DNA from 4 places in the Methylovirgula sp. genome. Region 1 is predicted to be linked to each of the others. Evidence: predicted binding sites of a transcription regulator. Region 1 holds the regulator's gene; each other region holds the start of a gene.
The links. Region 1 encodes LexA, which represses DNA repair genes until DNA is damaged. Its sites were predicted from a motif close to TGTTCNNNNTGTGTTCNG; they were not measured.
Positions count from the first base shown of each region.

Region 2: a site for LexA is predicted at 1,788-1,805, ahead of WDN02_RS17270 (helicase-related protein). Genes of this name have one in related genera too.
Region 3: a site for LexA is predicted at 1,687-1,704, ahead of rmuC (DNA recombination protein RmuC). Genes of this name have one in related genera too.
Region 4: a site for LexA is predicted at 1,623-1,640, ahead of WDN02_RS09695 (PA0069 family radical SAM protein). Genes of this name have one in related genera too.

Region 1 covers NZ_JBBCGP010000001.1:2,459,393-2,462,493, reverse strand. The annotation lists gene WDN02_RS12050 (hypothetical protein) at 1-151, opposite strand, end outside; gene WDN02_RS12045 (hypothetical protein) at 364-804, shown strand; gene lexA (transcriptional repressor LexA) at 1,457-2,170, shown strand; gene WDN02_RS12035 (ComEC/Rec2 family competence protein) at 2,271-3,101, opposite strand, start outside.
Region 2 covers NZ_JBBCGP010000001.1:3,524,879-3,527,979, reverse strand. The annotation lists gene WDN02_RS17280 (organic hydroperoxide resistance protein) at 1-362, opposite strand, end outside; gene WDN02_RS17275 (DUF3108 domain-containing protein) at 732-1,562, shown strand; gene WDN02_RS17270 (helicase-related protein) at 2,013-3,101, shown strand, end outside.
Region 3 covers NZ_JBBCGP010000001.1:60,119-63,219, forward strand. The annotation lists gene WDN02_RS00315 (IS630 family transposase) at 1-187, shown strand, start outside; gene rmuC (DNA recombination protein RmuC) at 482-1,657, opposite strand; gene WDN02_RS00325 (globin-coupled sensor protein) at 1,839-3,101, shown strand, end outside.
Region 4 covers NZ_JBBCGP010000001.1:1,988,938-1,992,038, reverse strand. The annotation lists gene WDN02_RS09700 (ribonuclease HII) at 1-303, opposite strand, end outside; gene WDN02_RS09695 (PA0069 family radical SAM protein) at 389-1,450, opposite strand; gene WDN02_RS09690 (hypothetical protein) at 1,709-2,239, shown strand; gene WDN02_RS09685 (neutral zinc metallopeptidase) at 2,377-3,101, opposite strand, start outside.

The DNA.
Region 1 (3,101 bases):
ACTTGATTTGTCGAGGCGACAATGACGTCTTGACGAGCCAGATCGATTCATTGACGTGGCACCAGGCTTCGCCCAGAGCCTCAAGACATCCAAAAAAATCGGGATGTGCATCCCTCGCGACAAAGTCGCAAACAATGGCATAAACTTTCATTTCGCAATCACCGTTTTTTAAATAATCTCGGCAGCATGAGTGATATTGGTTGCCCCGCTCTTAAAAATTGAGATGAACGAATAGCTACGCCGAGCGCAGAAAGACGCCCGTCTCGCGACCCGATTTAGAGCTGGCTCCCGGGAATTGGTTTTCTTTTCGTCGCTGATATAGGCTGACGGGACTGCGCAACAGGGTTTCAGGGGGGAAGCACCATGCATCTGTCTCATCGGGTTCGAGCAAGCCTCGTCGGTCTGCTGGCCCTTTTTGCTCTGAGTTCGTCTACCTCCGCGTTTGCCGACAGCGGCACCGTGCGCCTGTCCATCGTGAAGGGTGGCTGGTTCGTTGGCGCGAATGGCGGCGGCGGCAGCCTGTATTTCCACGGGCGGCGTTATGCGCTGACCGTCGGCGGCGTCGATGCCGGGCTTGTCTTCGGCCTGTCGCATACGACTTTGCGTGGACGGGTTCTCCACATCTACCGGCCATCGGACATTGCAGGCGTCTATGGCGCGGCTGGTGCGGGTGCCACGGTTGGTGTCGGCGCCCGCCTCATCCGGCTCGCCAACGACAAGGGCGCTGTGTTGGAATTGGAAGGCTTTCAAGTCGGCCTGATGGTGAACGCCGACCTGAGCGGACTCGTCATCGGGCTGAGGTAGGTGGCTTGGCGCGACCCACATTCGCGAAGCTGCGCACGAGCTTGAAATGAGCAATGATCCGAAGGATTTTGACCGAGCCTTTGCGAAGGTTGTGGCAAAACCAGATCGGCAACCTAAGCCAAGCGATCCGAAAAAATGAAGCCTTTAAGAGCGACCAGCTAAGAGGACTCCGGCCTGACAAATTGCGGCCAAAAAGGCGAAGATGGCCGCCATTGCGCTGTATTGGCTTTGGTGCCTAATCGCGTTGGCTAAATCTATCAGCGGCTTTGTATTGACATACACACTCTGCGGCCCGAGGGCACCCATTTCATCTGTAAGGCCGCCCTCGGCGATGGCTACTTCCACTTCCGTGAAATCCGAGGGCGTAGATCGCGTTGCGGAGACAAGCCAAAGGCCCCCAGCAATCAACGAAGAGACTGCGGCTGCGTCGTTCAGGCAGGTCGTAAGTTGCGAAAGCGGCATCCGCGGATTTTGCCAGAACACTCAAAACGGATGCAACATCTAGCGTTGGTCCCGCGAAATATAATATCGCCCCACCTTGACGGAACACAGCAAGAACGGTTAGGCTCTGTTCACTCTTTGTTTAGCGGCTTCCCGTCTTCTGAACCGGAGTGATTCGGCTCCGGAGCCGCCCAAGAGCGAGAGCGCCTGAATGTTGACCCGTAAACAAAGCGAACTCCTGCGCTTCATCAACGAGCGTCTGAAGGAGACCGGCGTCCCGCCCTCCTTCGACGAGATGAAAGAAGCGCTCGACCTGCGCTCGAAATCCGGCATCCATCGCTTGATCCTGGCGCTCGAGGAGCGCGGCTTCATCCGCCGCCTGCCGAACCGCGCCCGCGCGCTCGAAGTTTTGCGCCTGCCCGAGTCGACAACGCCCATGTCACATGGACGTGGCCGCAAGTTCTCGCCCGAAGTCATCGAGGGCAATCTCGGCAAGGTACGCCCTGTCATGCCCGCGTTCGAGGACGAGGATGAACGCGCCGGCATGGTCGCCATTCCTGTCATGGGCCGTATCGCCGCGGGCACGCCGATCACCGCTTTGCAGAGCCGCAGCCACACGATCACCCTGTCCCCGGACATGCTCTCGACCGGCGAACATTACGCGCTCGAAGTGCGTGGCGATTCGATGATCGACGCCGGTATTTTCGACGCCGACACGGTGGTGATCCGCAAGCAGGACACGGCCGAGACCGGCGACATCGTCGTCGCCCTCATCGACGATGAGGAAGCGACGTTGAAGCGGCTGCGCAAGCGCGGCGCCTCGATCGCGCTCGAAGCCGCCAATTCGGCCTATGAGACGCGCATTTTCGGCCCCGACCGCGTGCGCATCCAGGGCAAGCTGGTGAGCCTCATCAGGAAATATTGAGCTGCGTTGAACGCGCGTCATGGCCGGACTTGTTCCGGCCATCCATGCAAGGCCCTCAAGGTAAGTCGTGGATGGCCGGGTCAAGCCCGGCCATAACGGGCTAATCTTGTGAAGCGTCCGGACTGTCGTTCGCTTTTTGCTCGGGCGCAGCACGCGCCCTTTTCCACACAGGTGGCGCTGGCGACCAAGGCCGGTCTTCGTCCACGGCACGGGCGGTGTCGAATGCCCAGCCCTTGCCTTGCGCGCGCAAAAGCATCGCGCCGCTGCCGCGTAGCCTGTCGCGATCGATGACGAGCGGCGCGGCGCAGCCCGGCGGCGCGTAGAGCGGCGTGATGACAATATCGGCGCGCAGGCAATCTTCAGCGAAAGCTGCGTCGTCCAGCACCAGCGCAACGCTGCGGCCATCGGCCAGAATGCCGACGCAGCCGATGCGGTCGCAGGCGCTCATGTCGATTGCTTCATGCGGGTCGCGCGCGTCGGCGTCGGCGCCGAGCCATTGCTCGACCGTGAACTGGCTTGGCCGCCGGCCGATGATCGTCAACGCGCCGTCCGCCCCGCGCACGGCGACGGCATCGCCGGTCGCGGCAATCGCCATATCGAAGGATGGACCATTCATCGTGCCATAGAGGCCGATGATTGCGAGCGGCACGGCCGTCAGCCGCAGCAGCGCCGAGCGCCAGATCACCGCCGAAAGCACCGCGAATGTCAGAAACACGATCGCCCAGGGCGCGAAGACATTGATATGCGTTGACGCGCCCGGTAGCGTGCCGATCCAGCGTGCGACCCACAGCACGAAACGGATGCCGAGGCCGAGATAATGCCAGACGAACGCATCGAGCCCAAGCGGATAGAGCAGCGTGCCGAGGAGCGCGCATGGCACCGCGAACAATTCGATGAGAGTCAGCGTCAGCGGATTGCCGATGAGCACGTA
Region 2 (3,101 bases), 1.1 Mb from region 1:
TCCGCCTTCTCGATGAGCTGCTGGGCTTCTTCGTGCGGCAGGCCGGGCAGCGATACGTCGAGTTCGACTTCAAGGCCGAAGCCGCCTTCCGAGCGCGGGCCGATGCCAACGATCGCCGAGACGGCAGTATCCTCGGGAACTTTTGGGCCGCCCTGCGACGCAACAAATTTCATGGCGCCCAGGAAACAGGCCGAATAGCCGGTCGCGAAAAGTTTTTCGGGATTGTTGCCGGGCGTGCCGGGACCGCCGAGTTCCTTCGGGATGGTCAGCGTGACATCGAGCGTGCCGTCTTCCGTACGCGAATGGCCGTCGCGGCCGCCATGGGCGGTGGCCTTGGTGCGATAAAGAACATTGACCGACATGGCTTTACTCCTTGGGCTGAATTCATGCGGGCTGGCGCCGGGCGTTTAAGCAGGCGCCACTCACATGAAACGTATTGGAGCGGTTTTCAATCTAGCCCCGCGGCGGGCGGAAGGTCTCGCCTGTATAAACGAACCGGCTGTGTCCCGCTTGTTGGATATTGCCGAAATCGCTGGCCGGCTGAGTCGCAGGGCTTCTTGCATCGGCACACCGAAGCGGCGATAATTGCCGTTCAACAACGACGATTCTCATCCTTATCGCCTTGAAAGAGGCCGAATTTCCCGCCAAACACTCTGAGTCCTCAGCAATTATACGAACAAGGGACCAGCGGGCTTTTGTCGTCATCCTCTCGGATTTATATACGGTCTCCCATGCGCACCGTTTCCGCTTGCTCGTCACTCGTCGCTCTGCTTCTTCTTGTCACGACGCTGGCGATCGTCCCCGCTGCGGCGGAAGTCATCGCGGCGCGTTATGCGGTGACGCTGGTCGGGTTCCGGATCGGTGAGGCAAGCGCGCGGGGCGCCGTCAGCGCCGCGGCTTATCGCGTCGCACTCGACGCGCATCTGACCGGCTTGGCTGAGTGGCTCGCGCATATGCGGATCGCGCTTGCATCATCGGGCGAGATTCGCCGCGGTGCGGTTCTGCCGAATGCTTATGCGACAACGGCCGCGTCGGAGCGCGATACACGTACCGTTCGCATGGCGCTCGCAGCTGGCAATGTGCGCGCCGTCGATATTTCTCCGCCACTCGACGACGAATCGATTCGCATCCCCGTTTCGTCGGCGGAAAAACGCAACGTTCTCGATCCGACAAGCGCACTGATCATGGCAGTGCCCGCCGGGGAAGCATTGGTCGGACCAGCGGCCTGTAACCGTACGCTGCAGATCTATGACGGCGTTGTCCGCTTTGATTTGACGATGAGCTATAATGGAACGCGCAACGTGTCAGCCATTGGCTACGACGGCCCCGTGTCCGTCTGCGCGGTTCGCTACAAGCCCATCGCTGGCCATCGTTACGATTCGCGCTCGACGAAATTCATGGCGCAAAATCACGATATCGAGGTTTGGCTCGCGCCGATCGAGCGGGCGCATGTCGTCATCCCGTTCCACATCGGGCTGCGGACGATGGCCGGCATGGCCTATGTCGATGCGGTTGAGCTTCATTTGCAGCCAAGCGGCAAGACTTTGAAGGCCGACCGCTGAAGATTCGCGTGCGCCAATTCACGGCGCTTTGAACGATCGATGATTTTTCATCGCGGACTTGACAAAGCGCGTCGTCAGAGTCCGTCCCGAGTCGTACGCGGCGTAGCCTATGAAGCCCCGGAAAAGCTCGAGATTCACAACCCATAGCGATGAATCGATCTCACGCCCAACATCTTGCGGTGAACAAACGCGGATTCCGGCCCAGTCAGCGATTCGGGCTCGATTCGTTCGTGGCGTGTTCGAAGTGTCAACGGAAATGGCAATCTCGCCATGGTGTTTGCCACAGATTGAAACAGGCGCCAGGTACTTTCGTGGCATTTAGATGATGGAAATGCCCTCGCTGTCAGCTCGCCGCGACTTGTCGCCGGGCCATCGGAAGCGCATATGTCACCCGCCGGCGCCGGCACGCGATTGCCGTCGCTGAAAGTTAGTCTCGATGAACCTCGCCGTATGAACCTCGTCGTTCCTGGCTCTCGAATTCATCCTCCCGATCGTGCGCGTGGCGTAAAAATCGTGTTGGGGCCGACCAACACGGGCAAGACGCATTATGCGATCGAGCGCATGCTGGCCCATCCGACAGGGATGATCGGCTTGCCGCTGCGTCTATTGGCACGCGAAGTCTATAACCGCGTCGCTGAGAGGGTGGGGCCAGCCGCCGTCGCACTCGTCACCGGCGAAGAAAAGATCAAGCCGGAATCGCCGCGCTATTGGGTTTCGACGGTCGAGGCGATGCCGCGCGATCTCAATCTCAGCTTCGTCGCGGTCGATGAAATCCAGCTTGCCGCCAATCTCGACCGGGGCCATGTTTTCACGGACCGGCTGCTCAACCGCCGCGGCCGTGACGAGACTTTGCTGATTGGCGCTTTGACAATGCAGCGCCCGCTTGAGGCTTTGTTGCCCGGCGCACCAATCATTTCGCGGCCGCGATTGTCGAAGCTGAGCTTCGCAGGGGAGCGCAAAATCGCGCGCCTGCCACCGCGCAGTGCGATCATCGCTTTCTCGGTCGAGGAGGTTTATGCGATCGCCGAATGGATCCGCCGCCAGCGCGGCGGCGCAGCCGTCGTGCTCGGGGCTTTGTCGCCGCGCACGCGCAATGCGCAGGTGGAGATTTATCAAAACGGCGATGTGGATTATATCGTCGCGACAGATGCCATCGGCATGGGGCTTAATCTCGATGTCGATCACATTGCGTTCGCGGCCGATCGCAAATTTGATGGCTGGCAATTCCGGCGGCTCAATCCGGCCGAATTTGGCCAGATCGCCGGTCGCGCCGGCCGCCACATGCGTGACGGCACATTCGGTACGACCGGGCGCTGCGCACCTTTTGACAATGAACTTGTCGAGGCGATCGAGGAACATCGTTTCGAGCCGGTCACAATGTTGCAATGGCGCAATAGCGACCTCGACTTTGCGTCGATCAGTGCGCTCACAGCCTCGCTCGATCAGTACCCGACGGATAGGGGTCTGACGCGCGCGCCGCTCGCGGAAGATCAAATGGTGCTTGACATCGCGGCGCGGGACGAGAATGTCCTGCGGGCG
Region 3 (3,101 bases), 2.4 Mb from region 1:
CCTGCCGCCCTACAGCCCCGATCTCAATCCGATCGAGATGGCCTTCGCCAAACTCAAAGCCCACCTACGCGCTCGCGCCATCAGGACCATCGACGGTCTTTGGCGGGCTATCGGCCAAATCTGCGACCTCTTCCAGCCCGAGGAATGCAGAAACTACTTCAATGCTGCCGGATATGGACCAACTTGAATGCACGAAGCTCTAGCGCGCTTGTAAGATTGGCCAGGCTGAGGTCAACCGATCTATCGGCTTCCCATCCGCGTAGTTACAAGCGGGCAACATCCTGACGTCTCGCCGCCCGGCAGCACGGGACCAGCCCCGCGCGGCTCTGCGCCGAATTTCCGAAAGTGTTAGCCGCGGCTAATCAATTGAAGAGGGAGTAGCACCCTCGGTTCGAGCGCCCCACATACGTGAGGGGCTGGAATCTTGCGCCGCTATCCTTCACCGCCCTGCTTACGAAACTCGGGGGCCCGATGCCGGCTTTCACTCCGCCGCTTTGCCGAGACCGCCCAGCGCGAACTCCGCTTGCGGCTTTGCTGACGGGCTTTGCTCAAAGTCGAGCATATCAATGCGCTCGCCGCTCTTGGCGATCTTATCGGCAGAAATGACGATGCCAGCGATATCCTCTTGCGCCTGGCCAAAATGCGCGCTGAGCTTGCCGACCCTTTGGCGCAGCCGCACGACATCCTCGACCAGCCGCCGTACTTCGACCTGGATGATATGCGCCTGTTCGCGCACGCGCGCATCGCGAACCAGCGCCTGCATCACCTGCACGGCCATCACAAGCAGCGACGGTGAGACGATCACGATGCGGTTGGTATGCGCCTTCTGCACGACGTCCTCGAAATGTTCGGCGAGGTCTGCGTAGAGCGATTCCGAAGGCACGAAGAGAATGGCGATGTCCTGTGTTTCGCCGGCGACGAAATAACGTTCCTTGATATCGGCGATATGCCGGCCGACATCGGCTCGAACCCGCGCGGCCGCAATCTTTCGCGCCTCGCCATCCTGCGCGTCTTTCAAAGCGACAAAAGCTTCGAGCGGAAATTTGGCGTCGACCACCATCACGCGATCATCGCCCGGCAAACGAATCACACAGTCCGGGCGGCAACGGTTCGACAACGTGTACTGAAATTCATAGGCGTTTCCCGGTAACGCATCGCGGACGATCGCCTCCATCCGTCCCTGGCCGAACGCACCGCGCGCCTGCTTGTTTGCAAGAATATCCTTCAGGCCGATCACTTCTTCGGTGAGGCCAGTGAGTCGCGCCTGTGCCGCGTCGATCACCGCCAGGCGCTCGTTGAGCTTGCCGAGGCTCTCGCTCGAATTGCGCGATTGATCTTCAAGACTGCGGCCGACGCGCGAGCCGACCGATTCGAGTTGCTCGGCAACAAAGCGCGCAAGGTCCGCCTGCCGCGAACCGAGAATCTCGCCCATGCTGCGCACGCGCCCCGTCACTTCCGCGTGAGCGCGCGCAAGGTCGGCGAGCTTTTCCTGCAAATCCGCCTGTCGCGCCACCGCCTCGGCCGCGTCGCGGCGGCGTCCGCTTGCGCCAAGACTCAGCGTCAAGACAAGCAGAACAAACGCCAATCCGGAGAGGCTCATCGCCAATATCGCGACGGAAACCGGCGTTCCAAATGCAACAAAGAGAATCTGACTCATATGCCTTCCTACCAGATCACGGAATGCGTGTGAACGAAGGCGGAACAGATTTTCGAGGACAAGCGGTGCTTGATTGCGGCATCCACATCGCAAGATGCGGTTTCGGCAGGGTTTTCGCACTGCGTTACGGCTCGCTTAATAAAATCCTCCTAGGATTAGCGCGCTCCAGATGGAAGTGCAGATGTCTTTGAAAGCTTCGCTCGCCGACCTCCGGCGATTTTACGGGATCGACGCGGAATGCGCCGCGATCCTCCGGCGCAATCGCGATTTTCTGTCGAGGGAATTCACCGCGGCGCTCGACCTGTTCTATCGAACCGCGCCGGCAATTCTGGGGATATCGTCGTATATTAACGATCCCGCCAGCGTCGCATTCGCACGCGAAAAATATCTGCGTCATTGGGAAATTATGATGCAGGCGCGATTCGCAGACGATTACGCGGATTCGGTCGCAAACATTTATCGCCTGCGCAACGATTTCGGAATCAATCTTCAGCTCTCAATGGGGGGCCGCAGCTTCATTCTGGCGCGCGTTCTCGAAGCCATTGCTTTGCGTTTGCCCCGCAAGCCCTGGGACTTCTCCTTGCGTCAACGCCGGGCGAAGCTCCAACTCGCCTATTTGCGCATCACCATGCTCGATCTGCTCATCACGATGGACGGTTATCTCGAAGCCGGCCAGGACGAGCGAACCCGCACGCTCAGCCATCTCGCCAAATCCTTCGAACATGCGGTCGGTGATATTGTTGCCGGTGTCACAGCCGCCGCCGGAGATTTGCGCAGCACTTCGGACGTACTGACCTTGTCCGCCGAGGAAACGACGAAGCAATCGATGGCCGTGGCCATCGCCTCCCGCGAGTCGGAAGCGCATGTCCAGGCCGTCGCTTATGCGACCAACCATCTTTCGCATGCGATCGGTGAAGTCAGCGCCCGGGTCCATGAATCCAATCAGGTTGCGCGGAACGCAGCCGACAAGGCTGATGAGACGCAGGATGCGGTGAATAGTCTTTCCGAAGCCGCCGAGCGCATCGGCGGCAGCGTCGTGCTGATCAGCAATATCGCGGCGCAGACCAACATGCTGGCGCTCAACGCGACGATTGAAGCCGCGCGCGCGGGCGAAGCGGGACGTGGCTTTGCCATTGTCGCGCAGGAAGTCAAAAATCTTGCGCTCGCGACCTCGCGGGCGACCTCGGAAATCGACGCGCAAGTCGCGGGCATCCAGGCCGCGACCCAACATGTCGCCTCGTTCATCGCCAGCATCGCGAAGACGACACAGCAGGTGAGTTCCATCGCGATCGCCGCCGAGACCGCGGTGGCGGAGCAGGAAGCCGCGACACGCGAGATCGCGCGGCGCGCCGAACAGGCCTCACTCGGCACCCACGAGACAACCGCGAATATCATCGGCGTGACCGACGCCGCGGGCAATGCCAACGCCGCAGCCAAGCAAGTG
Region 4 (3,101 bases), 470 kb from region 1:
TGCAAGGCTTGCCTGCCGGATATTGATCACGTCGATTTCGGCGGCGCTGGCAAAGGCGACCGACACCGCAATCGCGTGCCGCATGATTTCTTCGTAAGCGGCCTCACGCTCCTCGGCAGACAGCGCTTTCGAATCATTCACGCCCTTTGGTAGCCGCGCCGGATCGAGAATAACCGCGGCCGCCGCGACCGGACCCGCGAGGGGGCCACGCCCGACCTCATCGACACCGGCAACCGGCCAGAGAGATTTCTTGGTCAATTGCCGCTCGTAACGGAAATGCGGCAAAGACGGTTTCTGCACCATTCGAGAACCTCGCGAGCGGCAAAGCCGCCCGAACCAGGCTCTTAGACTCCGGATGAGGATCCATGCAATCCGCCCCATGCGATGCTCACAACAATTCGAGCTGCAATTGATCGCCGACCCGTTTCGGCGGGATGAACAGGTCGTTGCGCAGCTTGACCTTCGACTTGGCGAAGCCAAGCTTCGCCGCAGCAGCCTCGAAGCGGCGCCCGACCATCCAGGCATAAGGGCCCGATCCGGTCATTCGCTTGCCGAATTGCGAATCGTAGATCTTGCCGTCGCGGGTCGAGCGGATGAGTGAGAGGACATGGCGCGCCTTATTGGGATAATGCGCCACCAGCCATTCGCTGAAGAGGTCGCTCAATTCGAGCGGCAGGCGCAGCATGACGTAACCGGCCTCGCGCGCGCCGGCGACGCCGGCACGCTCCAGGATGGTTTCGATCTCGGCATCGTTCAGCGCCGGAATAACCGGCGCGACCATGACGCAGGTGGGCACGCCAGCCTCGGAGAGCGCCTTGATCGTCGAAAGCCGCTTTTCCGGCGTCGCCGCGCGGGGCTCCAAGCGCCGTGCAAGCACCGGATCGAGACTTGTTACAGACAAAGCGACCTTGACGAGACCTTTTTCCGCCATCGGTGCCAGGAGGTCGAGATCGCGCAGCACGAGCGCGGATTTGGTGACGATCCCGACGGGATGATTGGTGCGGGCGAGGACTTCCAGCACTTGCCGCATCACGCGATGCTGGCGCTCGATCGGCTGATAGGGGTCCGTATTGGTGCCGATGGCGATGGTCCGCGGCTGATAATTTTTTGCCGCCAGTTCGCGTTCGAGCAAAGCCGCCGCATCGGCCTTGGCGAATAATTTCGTCTCGAAATCGAGCCCCGGCGAAAGGCCCATATAGGCGTGCGTCGGCCGCGCGAAACAATAAACGCAGCCGTGCTCGCAGCCGCGATACGGATTGATCGACCGATCAAAGGAAATATCGGGCGACTCGTTACGGGTGATGATGGTTTTCGCCTTCTCCCACGTCACCGAGGTCTTGAGCGGCGGAAGTTCGTCCTCATCCGCCCAGCCATCATCGACGGACGCATAGGCCAAGGGCTCAAAACGGCCGCTTGCATTGGATTGCGCGCCACGGCCCCGTCGCGGCATAAGAGGCCGCGCGTCCTCGATTCCGGGGGGTGAATCGAAGACGCGCGGCGGCCGAAGCGAGGGCGGCACCGCTTGGGCTACACGGCGCCCACCCTCGCCAGGAACGGAAGATTTTGCTTGAACCTTGGTGGCTCGAGACATGAGTTTGGCGGCCATTTGCGACGCCTTATGTAAGAACATAATGAGAACATTTATGGAACAAAGCACATCGTGTCAATTGGCAACGCGCGGAATCCGGAACAGGTTTGGGGGCTCGCGATGATTTCCCTGATCGTTATCTGTTCGTCGCCTGCGGTTGCCAGCGGGGACTCTCCGGCCGCCGAAGCGATCGTGCGCACACTTTCGGCCTTCGTCGGCGCGGCCGTGCGTGGCCTTGTGCGCGAGGCCGTTCTCGTCGGGCCGCCGCACATCAAACTCGGCTATATCGCCGACCACGCCGGTTGCGCTTTCATTGAATCGAAATCGGAAGCCGAGGGGATCGCCGATGCCTTGCCCCTCGCGCGCGCAGCGCATCTGCTCATCGTTCGCGCCGGCTATGTGCCAGAAACCGGATTTGCCGAGGCGATCGAAGACCTCTTACGCTTCGGCAAGGCGGAGACGCAGGGCTGGCTGTTGCGCGGTGAGGCCGAACGGCCGATCGAGAAAATCCTGACCCATCTCGTCCGCCCGGCGGCACTGCTCGCACCGCGTCGGCTCTGCCTTGGCGTAAAATCGCCGAGCCTCGCCGCACTTGCCAAGGCGACGCGGGCGAGACTCGCGCGTCATATCAGGCTGCGCCGGGTGATTTGAAGCATCGGACCGAAAAGTGCGCAGCGGTTTTCGGGCAAATCCGATGCGTTTGAAAAAAATTCAAGACGCGAAGTAGCTCGACTTGAACGAGTGCCTTGGCGGATGGCCGGGTCAAGCCCGGCCATGACGAATGGCGTCTATTGGGCAAACGTGTTGCAGGCGTCGATCTGGCCCGATTTCAGCCCTGTCTCCAACCATTGCACGCGCTGCGCCGCGGTCCCGTGCGTGAAGGAATCCGGCACAGCATAGCCCCGCGTCGCCTTCTGCAGCCGGTCATCGCCGATGGCCTGAGCCGTCGCCACCGCCTTCTCGACGTCGCCCTGATCGATAACGTGATATTTCGCCTGCGCATTGTTCGCCCAGACGCCAGCAAGGCAATCGGCCATCAATTCGATCCGCACGGAGAGTGCGTTGGCTTGTTCCTGGCTATCGGCGTTCTGCTCAGCCGCGTTGACCTTCGAGAGAATGCCGAGCTGATCCTGAACATGGTGGCCGATCTCATGCGCGATCACGTAAGCATAAGCGAAGTCGCCGCCGCCGCCGTACTTAGTTTGCATGTCGCGGAAGAAGGACGTGTCGAGATAGACCTTCTTATCCTCGGGACAATAGAACGGTCCCATCGAGGCCGAAGCGCCGCCGCAGCCTGAGCGTGTGAAGCCATTGTAGAGAACAAGCTTGGGCGGAACGTATTGAATGCCCTTCTGCGCCGGCAGAACCTGCGACCAGACGTCCTCCGTCTCCGCCAGAATGGCGGCAACGAATTGGCCAATCTGATCCTTCGGCACTCCAGTCTCAGTCGAAGCCTGTTGCGCCGGCGCCGGGGATGCGGGGGCTTGCTGCGTACTCTGCCCGCCGTTCAGCA